Regions from separate parts of the Streptomyces sp. NPDC107550 genome, predicted to be linked through region 2. Evidence: riboswitches for the same ligand, from Rfam matches in the RefSeq annotation. Region 2 holds a riboswitch; the other holds the start of a gene.
The links. Region 2 has a riboswitch for cobalamin ahead of ACZ7LY_RS06300 (ribonucleoside-diphosphate reductase subunit alpha). Riboswitches for the same ligand answer to the same signal wherever they lie in the genome.
Positions count from the first base shown of each region.

Region 1: another riboswitch for cobalamin. It lies ahead of ACZ7LY_RS03480 (prenyltransferase/squalene oxidase repeat-containing protein); the one in region 2 lies ahead of ACZ7LY_RS06300 (ribonucleoside-diphosphate reductase subunit alpha).

Region 1 covers NZ_JBVKBC010000002.1:136,668-143,949, forward strand. The annotation lists gene ACZ7LY_RS03455 (MBL fold metallo-hydrolase) at 1-696, shown strand, start outside; gene ACZ7LY_RS03460 (hypothetical protein) at 810-986, shown strand; gene ACZ7LY_RS03465 (helix-turn-helix domain-containing protein) at 983-1,291, shown strand; gene ACZ7LY_RS03470 (hypothetical protein) at 1,399-1,659, shown strand; gene ACZ7LY_RS03475 (flotillin family protein) at 1,673-2,821, shown strand; adenosylcobalamin-variant (AdoCbl-variant) riboswitch at 3,091-3,162, shown strand; gene ACZ7LY_RS03480 (prenyltransferase/squalene oxidase repeat-containing protein) at 3,267-4,490, shown strand; gene ACZ7LY_RS03485 (SCO2322 family protein) at 4,487-5,161, shown strand; gene ACZ7LY_RS03490 (energy-coupling factor transporter transmembrane component T) at 5,166-6,314, shown strand; gene ACZ7LY_RS03495 (ABC transporter ATP-binding protein) at 6,311-7,282, shown strand, end outside.
Region 2 covers NZ_JBVKBC010000003.1:272,021-279,302, reverse strand. The annotation lists gene ACZ7LY_RS06325 (extracellular solute-binding protein) at 1-438, opposite strand, end outside; gene ACZ7LY_RS06320 (GntR family transcriptional regulator) at 877-1,641, shown strand; gene ACZ7LY_RS06315 (DUF3311 domain-containing protein) at 1,808-2,065, shown strand; gene mctP (monocarboxylate uptake permease MctP) at 2,062-3,687, shown strand; gene ACZ7LY_RS06305 (nucleoside hydrolase) at 3,792-4,769, shown strand; cobalamin riboswitch at 4,833-4,964, shown strand; gene ACZ7LY_RS06300 (ribonucleoside-diphosphate reductase subunit alpha) at 5,089-7,282, shown strand, end outside.

The DNA of each region.
Region 1 (7,282 bases), on a different contig from region 2:
TACGCGTACATGGCCGCCAAACTCGCCGCCGCCGGCGCCCCCGACGACCATGTCGCGCCGCTGCTCGCCGCCCGCGACTCGGGCCGCCCGCGCCGCCTGCCCGGCCTCGACCCGGCGCTCCCGGACCGCGCGATCACCCCCGGCGACCTGCTCGACCTGCCCGGCCGCAGACTCCGCGCGATCTGGACCCCGGGCCACACCCCGGGCCACGTCTGCCTCCACCTGGAGGAAGAGCACCCGGCGCAACTCGCGGGCCCGGGACGCCTGTTCAGCGGCGACCACCTGCTCCCCGGCATCAGCCCGCACATCGGTCTCTACGAGGACCCGGACGACGCCACCGTCACCGACCCGCTCGGCGACTACCTCGACTCCCTGGAGCGCGTCGGCCGCCTCGCCCCCGCCGAGGTGCTGCCCGCGCACCAGCACCCGTTCACCGACGCCCCGGCCCGCGTCCGCGCACTGCTCGCCCACCACGAGGACCGCCTGCGGGGCCTCCTCGCCCTCCTGACCGTCCCCCTCACGCCCTGGCAGGTCGCCGAACGCATGGAGTGGAACCGCCCCTGGTCCGACATCCCCTACGGCTCCCGCAACATCGCGGTCTCCGAAGCCGAGGCCCACCTCCGCCGCCTGGTCAAACAGGGCCGAGCGGAGCCCGTCCCGGGCACGGACCCGATGACGTACGTGGCGACGGACTGACAGGACCGGTCACGCACGTACGCCGGCAGGGACGAGCGCGGCCCGCGTCGGCGAGGGTGAGCGTGGCCTCGTTCTGGTGAATCGTGCGGGAACTTCGGGTCGGGTGTTGGCGGGTGACGTACTGGCTCGCGCCGGGACGCAGGGCTGTCCTGCTGACCGCCTTCCGCAAGACCAGGATGCGCGAGACGGGCGAAGTGGCCCGCGCTCAGCGGGTCCGCAAAGTGTGCGAGGCGGAGCACCCGCCGACGGGCGAGCACGACGTCTACAGTGGGCCCGAGGAGGACCGATGAGCAGCGGATATCACACCAGCTGGGACGTCCCGAGCGAGCACCGGGAGAGCGACGAGTACCGCGCTGCCGGGCGCCGGATGGACTTCGCCCAGGCCGTCCACGAGCGACGGAGCGAGCTGGGCTGGAGCACCGCCGAACTGGCCGAGCGCGCTCGCCTGGACGAAGGCGTCATCGAGGCCATCGAGGAGAGCGGGGTCGACCCCACCATCGAGCTCATCGAAGCGCTCGCCGCCGCGCTGGAGGCCGGCGCGCACATCGACCCGCGTCGCAGCCCCGAGTTCCGTTTCGAAGGGCACGCGGCCTGACCGGTAGCCGCTCTTTGCCGTGTGTGGATGGTCGGGGGGTGGGGGCGGGCGTAGGGTCTGGGCTCTCAGGAGCTCATGGAGCTGGAACGACAAGGGGGACGCCGCCGGTGGCGCCGGACGAGGCTGTGGTCGGGTGTACGGGGAGACTGGTCGTCGCCACACGTGGGGTGGACGGCCCGGGCGAGGTCCTGGTGCGGGTGCGGGGCGGTACGGAGACGTTTCTGGCGTACTCCGATGAGCCGCTGGAGCGGGGTGCGGGCGTGCTCGTGACCGAGTCGCTCGGCAGCCGCCGCGTCCAGGTCATCGCCTGGCACGATCCTCTGCTCGACCCGCCGGCCGGTTCCGGTGACGGTGGCGGCGTCGGCTAAGGAGACGTCAAGGATGTTCGGATATCGCGTTCCCGCGCCCGACGAGGCGATGCTGATCTCGGGTGGCAGGCGGGGACTTGGGGGAGCGCCGTTCCGTGTCGTCACCGGGCACGGGAAGTTCGTCCTGCCCATCTTCCGCAAGACCCGGTTCCTGTCGCTGGCGATGATGGAGGCCGAGGTCGTCGAGAAGTGCGTGACCCGGCAGGGCATCGCGCTGACCGTGCGGGCCGTCATCGCGTTCAAGGTCGGCAACGACCACGAGTCCATCGTCAACGCCGGTCAGCGCTTCCTCTCCGACCAGGAGCAGATGTCCGTGCTCACCGGGCGGATCTTCGCCGGGCACCTGCGGTCCATCATCGGCTCGATGACCGTCGAGGAGATCGTCACCGAGCGGCAGAAGCTGGCGACCGAGGTCCTCGACACGTCCAAGGCCGAGATGGCGAAGATCGGGCTGCACGTCGACTCGCTCCAGATCCAGTCCATCGACGACGGCGACACCGGGTACATCGAGGCGATGTCGCGTCCGCACAAGGCCAACATCCAGCGGGCCGCGCAGGTCGCGCAGGCCGCGGCCACGCAGGCGTCCGCGGAGGCGGAGCAGGCGGCGGCGCGCAAGCAGGCGGAGTTCGCGCGGCAGACGGCCATCGTGCGGGCCGAGTACGACGCCGAGGTGGACCGGGCCAAGGCGAAGGCGGAGCAGGCGGGGCCGTTGGCGCTGGCGCACGCGCAGCAGGAGGTGCTGGAGGCGCAGACCGAGCTGGCGCTCAAGCAGGCGGAGTTGCGGGAGAAGCAGCTCATCGCGGAGGTCGTGAAGCCGGCGCAGGCCGATGCGGAGCGCATCCGCGTGTTGGCGCTTGCGGAGGCTGAGCGGATGAAGATCCAGGCGGAGGCGGCGGCGTCGTACGACCGGGTCGCGCTGGACCGGATGGTGATCGATCAGTTGCCGCAGATCGTGAAGGAGGCGGCCGGGGGGTTGGCCGGGGCGAATGTCAATGTCTTGAACGGGGCGGATGGGCTCGGGGAGATCGCGGCGGGGCTTGTCGGGCAGGGGCTGACGATTCTCGACTCCGTCCGCAAGAATCTCGGGTCTCCGGCGTCCGCCGAGGTCGAGCGGTTTGGGGGTACCCCGGGCAGGAACGACGGCCCCGTCGACATCGGGTGACCCCACGCCTTTGATCGGGCGGGTGTGAGGCGCGGGCCCGTCGAGACCGGCCCCCGAGCCCTTTACGGGGCTGGCCTCAGCGCCAACACCCAGCCTCTCCGGCGATTGAGGAGCGGGGGCTGGGGCAGCGCCCCAGAGTGCCGGGTGCGTCGTGGCTGAGCGCGCAGTTCCCCGCGCCCCTTACGGGGCTGATCTCAGCGTCCACCCTCAGCGGCAGCGCGCCCGCGATCGCTCCTCCCGGCGAGGGTAGAGTAGGGGGGTCGTTATCAGGGCGACGGTGGGGAAGCCGGTGGGATTCCGGCGCTGACCCGCAACCGTAGAGCCGGACTGCCACCCCGCCCCGAGATCGGCTCAGGACCGTCGAGGCATACGGAGCCGGAGCCGCCCGGTGCCGAGAAGGCCCGTGCCGCCCGGCCCCCCCGCAGGGAGAGGCACCCGCCGCACCATGAACATTCGCCGCAGCGCCGCGCTCGTCGCCGCGACCGTCGCGATCGGCACCGCCGGCGCGCAGGCCGCGGTCGCGGACACCGCCTCCCCCTCCCCCAAGGTCGTCGTCCCCTCGGGCCTGTACGGCAGCACGGACCCCACGTACGACGGCGTGTGGCGCCAGTCGCTGGCGTTCGTCGCGCAGCACACGGCGGGCGTGCGCCCGGCGGCGAAGGCCGTGGACTGGCTGGCGGGGCAGCAGTGCGAGAACGGCGGCTTCGCCGCGTTCCGCGCGGAGCCCGGCCGGGCCTGCGACGCGAAGACCCCGCTGGACAGCAACAGCACGGCCGCCGCCGTTCAGGCGCTGGTCGCGGTCGGCGGCCGGGACGGCGAGGTCGCCAAGGGCGTCGACTGGCTGAAGAAGAACCAGAACGGCGACGGCGGCTGGGGCTACAACCCGGGCGGCGCGAGCGACGCGAACTCCACGTCCGTGGTGATCGGCGCCCTCGCCGCCGCCGGTGAGAAGCCGGCCGCCGTGAAGTCGGGCCCCGGCAAGAGCCCGTACGACGCGCTGGCGAAGCTCGCGCTCGGCTGCGACAAGGGCAAGGACGGCGGCGCGTTCGCCTACCAGCCCGACAAGAAGGGCAAGCTCGCCCCGAACGCGGACGCGAGCGCGGCCGGTGTCCTCGGCGCGCTCGGCGCCGGGTTCGCCCCCGGCAAGGGCGACACCCCGGACGCGTACACCTGCGAGGACGGCACGAGCCCGGCGGACCTCGCGCACAACGGCGCGGTCTACCTGCAGAACCAGCTCTCCACGCACCTGTACCTGAAGTCGCAGCTCGCGGGCGCCGCCGACCAGCCGGACTACGGCAACACGGCGGACGCGGTGACGGCGGTGGCCGCCGCCGAGGGCATCAAGTACACGAAGGACCCGTACGCCTGGCTGGAGAAGAACGCGGGCGGCTGGGCGGCGAAGTCGGGCCCGGCCGCGTACGCGCAGTTGATCTTCGCCGCGCACGCCACGGGCAACGACCCGCGTGACTTCGGCGGCAAGGACCTCGTGAGCGCGCTGAACAAGACGGGCCCCGAGCCCGCGTCGGCGAAGTCGGCGAGCGGCGACAAGAGCGAGCAGAAGAAGGACGACGGCGGCGGCCTCGGCTCGTGGTGGATCGTCGCCGTGATGTTCATCGCGGCCGTCGGTGTCGGCTTCCTGCTCAGCGGCCGGAAGAAGAAGGGGCTGTGACGCGCGGGCGGACGGCCGGGCTGGTCCTCGCCCTGCTCGGCGCGCTGCTCGCGCTGACGGTGGCCCCGGCGCAGGCGGCCGGGTACCGGTACTGGTCGTTCTGGGAGCGGGACGGCGGCGCGTGGACGTACGCGTCGACGGGCCCCTCGCAGACGCGGCCGGACGACGGCGCGGTGCAGGGCTTCCGGTTCGCGGTGAGCGCCGACTCCAAGGACGCGACGCGCCCGCGCGGCCCGAGCGCGTTCGGGTCGATATGCGCGCACACCCCGGCCGAGGACGGCAAGAAGCGGGTGGCGCTGGTCGTCGACTTCGGTACGGCCGCCGACGCCCCGGACGGCGAGACGCCGCCGAAGGAGCGGACGGCGTGCGCGGTGGTGGGCGAGGACGCGACGAGCGCGGACGCGCTCGCGGCGGTCGCAGGGCCGCTGCGCTACGACTCCAGCGCGCTGCTGTGCGCGATCTCCGGCTATCCGCGTACGGGCTGCGGCGAGCAGGTGAGCGGCGGCAAGGCCACCGGGGACCAGGGCAAGGACGGGGGGCAGGCGTCCGCGTCGTCTTCCTCGTCCTCGTCCGGTGCGGGCGGGCCCTCGCTCGGTGTGGTCGCCGGGGTCGCCGTCGTCGCCGTGCTCGGTGTCGGCGCGATCTGGCAGGCGCGCCGCCGTCGCGGCTGATCCCGTGTCCGGTCGTACGCTGCGGGCCCCGCGGGCCCACCGCGCCAACGCGCTGCACCCGGGCGCCTGGTGGATCTGGGCGCTGGGCCTCGGCACGGCGGCGTCCCGTACGACGAATCCGCTGCTGCTCGCGCTGCTGATCGGTGTGGCCGGCTATGTGGTGACGGCGCGCCGCACGGAGGCGCCGTGGGCGCGTTCGTACACGGCGTTCGTGAAGCTCGGCCTGCTCGTGGTGGGGCTGCGGCTGGTGTTCGCGGCGCTGCTCGGCTCGCCGATCCCGGGTCAGCACGTGCTGGTGACGCTGCCGGAGGTGCCGTTGCCGCAGTGGGCGCAGGGGGTGCGGATCGGCGGCGCGGTGACGCTTGAGGGGCTGGTGTTCGCGCTGTACGACGGGTTGAAGCTGGCGACGCTGTTGATCTGTGTCGGCGCGGCGAACGCGCTGGCGTCCCCGTCGCGGCTGCTGAAGTCGCTGCCCGGCGCGCTGTACGAGGCCGGGGTGGCGGTGGTGGTGGCGATGACGTTCGCGCCGAACCTGATCGCGGACGTGCGCAGGCTGCGGGCGGCGCGGCGGCTGCGCGGGCGCCCCGACAGCGGTCTGCGGGGGCTCGCGCAGGTGGGTCTTCCGGTGCTCGAGGGCGCGCTGGAGCGTTCGGTGGCGCTGGCGGCGGCGATGGACGCGCGCGGCTACGGGCGGACGGCGCGGGTGCCGGCGGCGGTGCGGCGGGCGACGGCGGTTCTCACACTGGGCGGCCTGATCGGGGTGTGCGCCGGTACGTACGGGCTGCTCGCCGCGTCCGGCGCCGGGTACGGGCTGCCGCTGCTGCTCGCCGGGGTGGCGGCCGCGCTGGCGGGCCTGTGGCTGGGCGGGCGCCGCTCGGTGCGCACCCGGTACCGGCCGGACCGCTGGGGCCTGCGGGCGTGGCTGGTCGCGGCGTCGGGGGCGGTGGCGGCGGCCGGGATGATCCTCGCCGGGGCCTGGGACCCGGCCGCGTTGCAGCCGCCGGTGGTGCCGCTCGCGGCGCCCGCGCTGCCGCTGTGGCCGGCGCTCGGGGTGCTGGTGGGGCTGGTTCCGGCGTTCGTCGCGCCGGCCCCCGAACCGGTGGGCGGCGCGGACCGCGTGCCCGTGGACGAGCCGACGGAGGCGCTGTCATGATCCGCTTCGAGAACGTCTCGGTGACGTACGACGAGGCGCCGGGCCCGAGCGTGCGGGGTATCGACCTGCATGTCCCGGAGGGCGAGCTGGTGCTGCTGGCCGGCCCTTCGGGGGTCGGCAAGTCGACTTTGCTGGGCGCGGTGAGCGGTCTGGTGCCGCATTTCACGGGCGGGACGCTGGCGGGCCGGGTGACGGTCGCGGGCCGTGACACGCGTACGCACAAGCCGCGTGAGCTGGCGGACGTGGTGGGCACGGTCGGCCAGGACCCGCTGGCGCATTTCGTGACGGACACCGTCGAGGACGAACTCGCGTACGGGATGGAGTCGCTGGGGCTGCCCGCGCCCGTGATGCGGCGGCGGGTGGAGGAGACGCTTGATCTGCTGGGCCTCGCGGAGCTGCGGGACCGGCCGATCGGGACGCTGTCGGGCGGTCAGCAGCAGCGGGTGGCGATCGGCTCGGTACTGACCACGCATCCGAAGGTACTGGTCCTCGACGAGCCGACGTCGGCGCTCGACCCGGCCGCCGCCGAGGAGGTCCTGTCGGTGCTCCAGCGGCTGGTGCACGACCTGGGCACGACGGTCCTGATGGCGGAACACCGGCTTGAGCGGGTGGTGCAGTACGCGGATCAGGTGGCGCTGCTGCCGGGTCCCGGGCTGCCGCTGGTGGTGGGCGATCCGGCGGCGGTGATGGCGAAGTCGCCGGTGTTCCCGCCGGTGGTGGGGCTCGGGCGGCTCGCGGGCTGGAGCCCGTTGCCGCTGACGGTGCGGGACGCGCGCCGGGCGGCGGGCGGGCTGCGCGAGCGGCTCGCGGGGCGGGAGCCGGAGCGCCCGGAGGGACCTGAGGCGCCCGCCGGGCGGCCGGGGGCGGCGCTGGTGCGCGGGCTCGGGGTGCGGCGGGGCCGGGTGGAGGCGCTGCGGCACGTGGACCTGGCGGTGGCGCCCGGCGAGATCGTGGCGCTGATGGGCCGC
Region 2 (7,282 bases):
CGCGGCGTACTGCTTGCCCTCGTAGACGGAGGACTTGGAGACGGAGTCGGTCCACTCGGAGCCGATCTCCTTCTTGAGGTCGCTCAGGTCGGCGAGGCCGCCGGTGGCCGCGTAGGCGGGCGTCTGGGTGTTGCCGACCTCGATGACGTCCGGCGGGGTGGACTCGGAGAGCGCCGTGGTGATCTTCTGCTGGATGCCGTCCCACTTCTGGGTCTCGAACTTCAACTTGGCGCCGGTCTTCTTCTCGAAGGCAGCCTGCAGATCCTTGGTCCACTTGGGCGGCGTGGAGCCGTCCATCGCCCAGACGGTCAGCGTCTGGCCCTTGAAGCTCTCCGGGCCCGCCTTCTTGTCGCTGGACTTGTCGTCGCCGCCGCCACACGCCGCGATCGAGACCAACATGCCCGCGACGCCGATGGCCGCAATGAGCTTGCGCTTCATGTCACCCTCCTCAGGGATGCCTGCAACCCCCCACCCACAGCGATGACATACGGCGAGCACGCGAAGGCGTACGCGGATACGGCTGATGGGACTGGGATCTGGTCTCTAATGGTGTAGACCAGTACCGGGAGCTTGGCCCAGACCAATAGGGCTGTCAAGGGTGGCCGAGAAAGGACTGTGCGTCCGTTATCGGAACGACACCGACCGGCTTCGCCCGAGGGGACCCAGGGGGGACACAGGGGGCCACAGAGGCGGAGGCCGGCCCGGGGAACCGCTCCCATCGGGCGGCGGCGTGGACTAGACCAGGCGGTCACCGGGCGGTATAAGGAGGGATCACGGAGCGTGCGAGGACTCCCCCGCCGCGCGCCGTGCCACGATGTGAGCCGTGGCCGATGGGGTACGTCGGTCGCATCGGCACCGGAGCCGGGAAGGCGGAGCATGAGCACCGACGTCAGCAGTGCGGAGAACGAGAGCGGGGCGCCCGTCCGTACCGCACGCGTGCCCAAGTACTACCGCCTGAAGAAGCACCTGCTCGACATGACGGAGACGCTGCCCCCGGGCACCCCGGTCCCGCCCGAGCGCACGCTCGCCGCCGAGTTCGACACCTCCCGCACCACGGTCCGCCAGGCCCTCCAGGAGCTGGTCGTCGAGGGCCGGCTCGAACGCATCCAGGGCAAGGGCACCTTCGTCGCCAAGCCCAAGGTCTCCCAGGCGCTCCAACTCACCTCCTACACCGAGGACATGCGCGCCCAGGGCCTTGAGCCCACCTCGCAGCTCCTCGACATCGGGTACGTCACCGCCGACGACACCCTCGCGGGCCTCCTCGACATCACGACCGGCGGGCGCGTCCTGCGCATCGAGCGGCTGCGCCTGGCGAGCGGCGAGCCCATGGCCATCGAGACCACGCATCTGTCGGCCAAGCGCTTCCCCGCGCTGCGCCGCAGCCTCGTCAAGTACACATCCCTCTACACCGCGCTCGCCGAGGTCTACGACGTCCGTCTCGCCGAGGCCGAGGAGACCATCGAGACCTCGCTCGCCACCCCGCGCGAGGCCGGGCTGCTCGGTACGGACGTGGGGCTGCCGATGCTGATGCTCTCCCGGCACTCCATCGACGGCTCGGGCAAGCCCGTGGAGTGGGTGCGCTCGGTCTACCGGGGCGACCGCTACAAGTTCGTCGCGCGCCTCAAGCGCCCCATCGACTGACAACTGCCCCGCCCGCCGGGCCGGTTCGTCCCGGTCCGGCCCCGACTCGCCTTTCCGGCACGTCCGTTATGCGGACAGGGGTTCCATGAGGCGGGACTCTCGCTTAGATTTCCCGCACGTTAAAGAAGACATAAGTGGGACCAGCGAGGGGACGGGAGCCTGCGTCATGTCCGATGCGCCTGAAGTGAAACCACCGGTGATCACACCGGTGCGCGTGATCATCGCCCTCTGTCTGGTGGCGCCGTTCGTCGCCATGCTCTGGGTCAGCTCGTACGCGAAGATCGACCCCACGTTCATCGGCATCCCGTTCTTCTACTGGTACCAGATGCTCTGGGTCGTCATCTCGACGGCGCTGACCATGCTCGCGTACAAGCTGTGGCAGCGTGACCAGCGCTCCCGTAAGACCTCGGGAGGCGCGGCGTGAACGACGGCGTGAACGGCGTCGCACTCGCCGTCTTCATCTTCTTCTTCGTGGCCGTCACGGTCATGGGCTTCCTCGCCGCGCGCTGGCGCAAGGCCGACGCCGAGGCCAGCCTCGACGAATGGGGCCTGGGCGGGCGCTCGTTCGGCACCTGGATCACCTGGTTCCTGCTCGGCGGCGACCTCTACACCGCGTACACCTTCGTCGCCGTCCCCGCGGCGATCTACGCGGCGGGCGCCTCCGGCTTCTTCGCGGTGCCGTACACGATCCTCGTGTACCCGCTGATCTTCACGTTCCTGCCGCGCCTGTGGTCGGTCTCGCACCGGCACGGGTACGTCACGACCTCCGACTTCGTGCGCGGCCGGTTCGGCTCCAAGGGGCTGTCCCTCGCCGTCGCGGTCACCGGCATCCTCGCCACGATGCCGTACATCGCACTGCAACTCGTCGGCATCCAGGCCGTCCTGGACGTCATGGGCATCGGCGGCGGCGAGAACACCAACTGGTTCGTCAAGGACCTGCCGCTGCTGCTCGCCTTCGGCGTACTGGCCGCGTACACGTACTCCTCGGGCCTGCGCGCCCCCGCGCTGATCGCCTTCGTGAAGGACACCCTGATCTACCTCGTGATCGCGGTGGCCATCATCTACATCCCGATCAAGCTCGGCGGCTTCGACGACATCTTCGCCGCGGCCGGCAAGAAGTTCTCCCAGATCAATCCGGCGACCGACAAGCCCGTCGGGGCGCTCGCCCCCGGCTCGCAGGGCACCTGGACGTACGCGACGCTCGCGCTCGGCTCGGCGCTCGCGCTGTTCATGTACCCGCACTCGATCACCGCGACGCTCTCCTCCAAGAGCCGCGACGTGATCCGCCGCAACACCACGATCCTGCCGCTGTACTCGCTGATGCTGGGCCTGCTCGCGCTGCTCGGCTTCATGGCGATCGCGGCCGGGGTGAAGGTGCAGAACGGGCAGCTGGCGATCCCGCAGCTGTTCGAGGACATGTTCCCCGACTGGTTCACGGGCATCGCGTTCGCGGCCATCGGCATCGGCGCGCTGGTGCCGGCCGCCATCATGTCGATCGCGGCGGCGAACCTGTTCACGCGCAACATCTACAAGGACTTCCTGAAGCCCGACGCGACGCCCGAGCAGGAGACCAAGGTCTCCAAGCTGGTGTCGCTGCTCGTGAAGGTCGGCGCGCTCGCCTTCGTCCTCACCATGGACAAGACGGTCGCCATCAACTTCCAGCTCCTGGGCGGCATCTGGATCCTCCAGACGTTCCCCGCGCTGGTCGGCGGCCTGTTCACCCGCTGGTTCCACCGCTGGGCGCTGCTCGCGGGCTGGGCCGTCGGCATGGTGTACGGCACGGTCGCCGCGTACGGGGTGGCCTCGCCGACGCAGGCCCACTTCGGCGGCTCGGCGAAGGAGATCCCGGGCATCGGCCAGATCGGCTACATCGGCATGACCGCCTTCGTCCTGAACGTCGCCGTCACCGTCGTCCTGACCTTCGTCCTGAAGGCGCTGAAGGCCCCGGAGGGCGTCGACGAGACGTCTCCCTCGGACTACACCGCCGACGCGGGCGACAAGGGCGTCAAGGTCGAACTGCCCACCGTGGGGGCCTCCGGCCACTGAGCCCCGGCGCCCGCCGCCCCCCTCGTCAGCGCACGAGCCCCTCCCTGGTGGAGGGGCTCGTGCGCTTACCGTGTCCCCCTGACCACCTACGGAGGAGAACCGCCATGCCCGCACCCATCGTCCTCGACAGCGACCCCGGCATCGACGACGCCGTAGCCCTCCAGTACCTGCTCGGCACCGGGCTGTGGGACCTCAAGGCGTACACGACCGTCGGCGGCAACGCGCCCGCCGAGCAGACCTTCCGCAACGGCCGCTCGCTGGCCCGCGCCTTCGGCATCGACGGCGACGTGCCAGTCCACCGGGGTGCCGGACGCCCGCTGACGCGGCTGCCGTACTCGGCCGCCGGCGAGTTCCACGGTGCGGGTGGCCTCGGCACCGAGTCCCTCGCCGCGTCGGCCGTCCCGGAGCTGACCGAGTCCTCCGCGCAGGCCATGCTGCGTCTCTCGCGTACGTACGAGGGTGAGCTGACGGTGTGCGCGACCGGGCCGCTCACCAATGTCGCCATCGCGCTCAGCGAGGACCCCGGGTTCGCCCGGCGGGTCAAGCACCTGGTGTTCATGGGCGGCGCGGCCGAGGTGCCGGGCAACATCACGCCCGTCGCCGAGTTCAACGCCTGGGCCGATCCGGACGCCGTGGACATCGTCGTCTCCTCCGGCATCCCGTACACGATGGTCGGGCTCGACGCGACGCACGGCTGGCGCTTCCGCGAGCAGGATCTGACGGTCCTGGAGGAGGCGGGCGCCGGGCAGGAGCTGACCGCGCGCCTGATGCGGTTCTACCTGAACGCCTACCGCGCCGCCGAGGGCTGCCCGCTGCACGACCCGCTGGCCGTCGGGGTCTGCGCCGACGAGTCGTTCGTGACCGCCGCCGAGGGCACCGTCGTCGTGGAGTGCGCGAGCGAACTGACGCGCGGCAAGACCGTGTTCATCCCGCACGACGCGGACTACCCGCGCGCCTACTACCAGGAGTCCCCGCTGGTGTCCGGCCGCACCCGGCACCGGGGCCGCGTCGCCCTCGGCACCGGCCCGCGCGACTTCACGCAGGACTTCGTCGCGGGCCTGCTGAAGTGGCCCGCCGTCTGACGAAGCCGTACGGCACCGCCCACCCCGACACAACATGTGGGCATGCTTCAGAGCACCGGCACAACATGTATGCTCGCTCTCGCTGTCGCAGCAGGGGAATCCGGTGCGAATCCGGAACTGTCCCGCAACGGTGAACGTACGCCCGCAAAAGGCCCGTACGTGAGTCCGATGACCTGCCGACGGCACGCCCGAGCCGCCCGGCCCGGGCGTCCACGACGTCCGGGCCTCGCGGAATGGGCCGGTGACGCGGGCCGCTTCGTGCGTGTGCCCGGGCCACTTCCTCCCCGCGGGCCCCGAGCCCAGCGAGGGAGAGCCCCACGTGACCATCGCGCCCGTCGATCCTGCGTCAGCCGCAGCCGGCGCCGATGCCGACGCCCCCGGGACCGCGCTGCTGCGCACCCTGACGGAGCTGACCGCCGACCTCCCCGACACCGACCCCGGCCGGGTCGCCGCCGCCGCGCTGCGCGGACGCAGCGCCCGCGCGGACGAGGCCGAGCTGCGGGAGCTGGCCACGGAGGCGGCGGCCGGGCTGATCTCCGAGGACCCGGCGTACTCTCGGCTCGCCGCGCGGCTGCTGACCCGGTCGATCGCCGCGGAGGCCGCCTCGCAGGGCGTCACGTCCTTCACCGCGTCCGTCGCCACCGGCCACCGCGAAGGGCTCGTCGCGGACCGCACGGCCGCCTTCGTCCGCACGCACGCCGCGTACCTGGACGCCCTGATCGACGTGCGCGCCGACGACCGCTTCGGCTACTTCGGCCTGCGCACCCTCTACAGCCGCTACCTGCTGCGCCACCCGATCACCCGCAAGGTCGTCGAGACGCCCCAGCACTTCATGCTGCGGGTCGCGGCCGGGCTCGCCGACGACGACAGCGTCCGCGCGCTCGACGAGGTGACCGCCCTGTACGGCCTGATGAGCCGGCTGGACTATCTGCCGTCCTCGCCGACCCTGTTCAACTCCGGCACCCGACACCCGCAGATGTCGAGCTGCTACCTGCTGGACTCGCCGCTGGACGAGCTGGACTCGATCTACGACCGCTACCACCAGGTGGCCCGCCTGTCGAAGCACGCCGGCGGCATCGGCCTGTCGTACTCCCGCATCCGTTCGCGCGGCTCCCTGATCCGGGGCACCAACGGCCACTCCAACGGAATCGTCCCCTTCCTCAAGACGCTGGACGCCTCCGTCGCCGCCGTCAACCAGGGGGGCCGCCGCAAGGGTGCCGCCGCCGTCTACCTGGAGACCTGGCACGCGGACATCGAGGAGTTCCTGGAGCTGCGCGACAACACCGGTGAGGACGCGCGCCGTACGCACAATCTGAACCTCGCGCACTGGATCCCCGACGAGTTCATGCGCCGCGTCGCCGAGGACCGCCCCTGGTCGCTGTTCTCGCCGTCGGACGTGCCCGAGCTGGTGGACCTGTGGGGCGAGGAGTTCGACGCCGCCTACCGCCGCGCCGAGGCCGAGGGCAAGGCCCAGCGGACCGTCGCCGCCCGCGATCTGTACGGCCGCATGATGCGCACCCTCGCGCAGACCGGCAACGGCTGGCTGACCTTCAAGGACGCCGCCAACCGCACCGCGAACCAGACGGCGGAGCCCGGCCACACGGTCCACTCCTCGAACCTGTGCACGGAGATCCTGGAGGTGACGGACGACGGGGAGACGGCCGTGTGCAACCTCGGCTCCGTCAACCTCGGCGCGTTCGTCGACACCGACGCCGGCGACATCGACTGGGAGCGCCTGGACGCGAGCGTCCGTACGGCAGTGACGTTCCTCGACCGGGTCGTCGACATCAACTTCTACCCGACCGAGCAGGCGGGCCGCTCCAACGCCCGCTGGCGCCCGGTCGGCCTCGGCGCGATGGGCCTCCAGGACGTCTTCTTCCAGCTCCGGCTGCCCTTCGACTCGCCCGAGGCCAAGGCGCTGTCCACGCGGATCGCCGAGCGGATCATGCTCGCCGCGTACGAGGCGTCCGCCGACCTCGCCGAGCGCGGCGGCCCGCTGCCCGCGTGGGACAAGACCCGCACCGCGCGCGGGGTGCTGCACCCCGACCACTACGCCACCGAACTTGCCTGGCCCCAGCGGTGGGCCGCGTTGCGGGAACGTATCGCCGCCGTCGGCATGCGCAACGCGCTGCTGCTCGCCATCGCGCCGACCGCGACCATCGCCTCCATCGCGGGCGTCTACGAGTGCATCGAGCCGCAGGTCTCCAACCTGTTCAAGCGCGAGACGCTGTCCGGTGAGTTCCTCCAGGTCAACTCGTACCTCGTGGACGAGCTGAAGCGGCTCGGGGTGTGGGACGCGCGCACCCGCGAGGCGCTCCGCGAGGCCAACGGCTCGGTCCAGGGCCTCACCTGGATCCCCGCCGAGGTCCGCGAGCTGTACCGCACCGCGTGGGAGATCCCGCAGCGCGGGCTCATCGACATGGCGGCGGCCCGCACGCCCTTCCTCGACCAGGCCCAGTCCCTGAACCTGTTCATGGAGACGCCGACCATCGGCAAGCTCTCCTCGATGTACG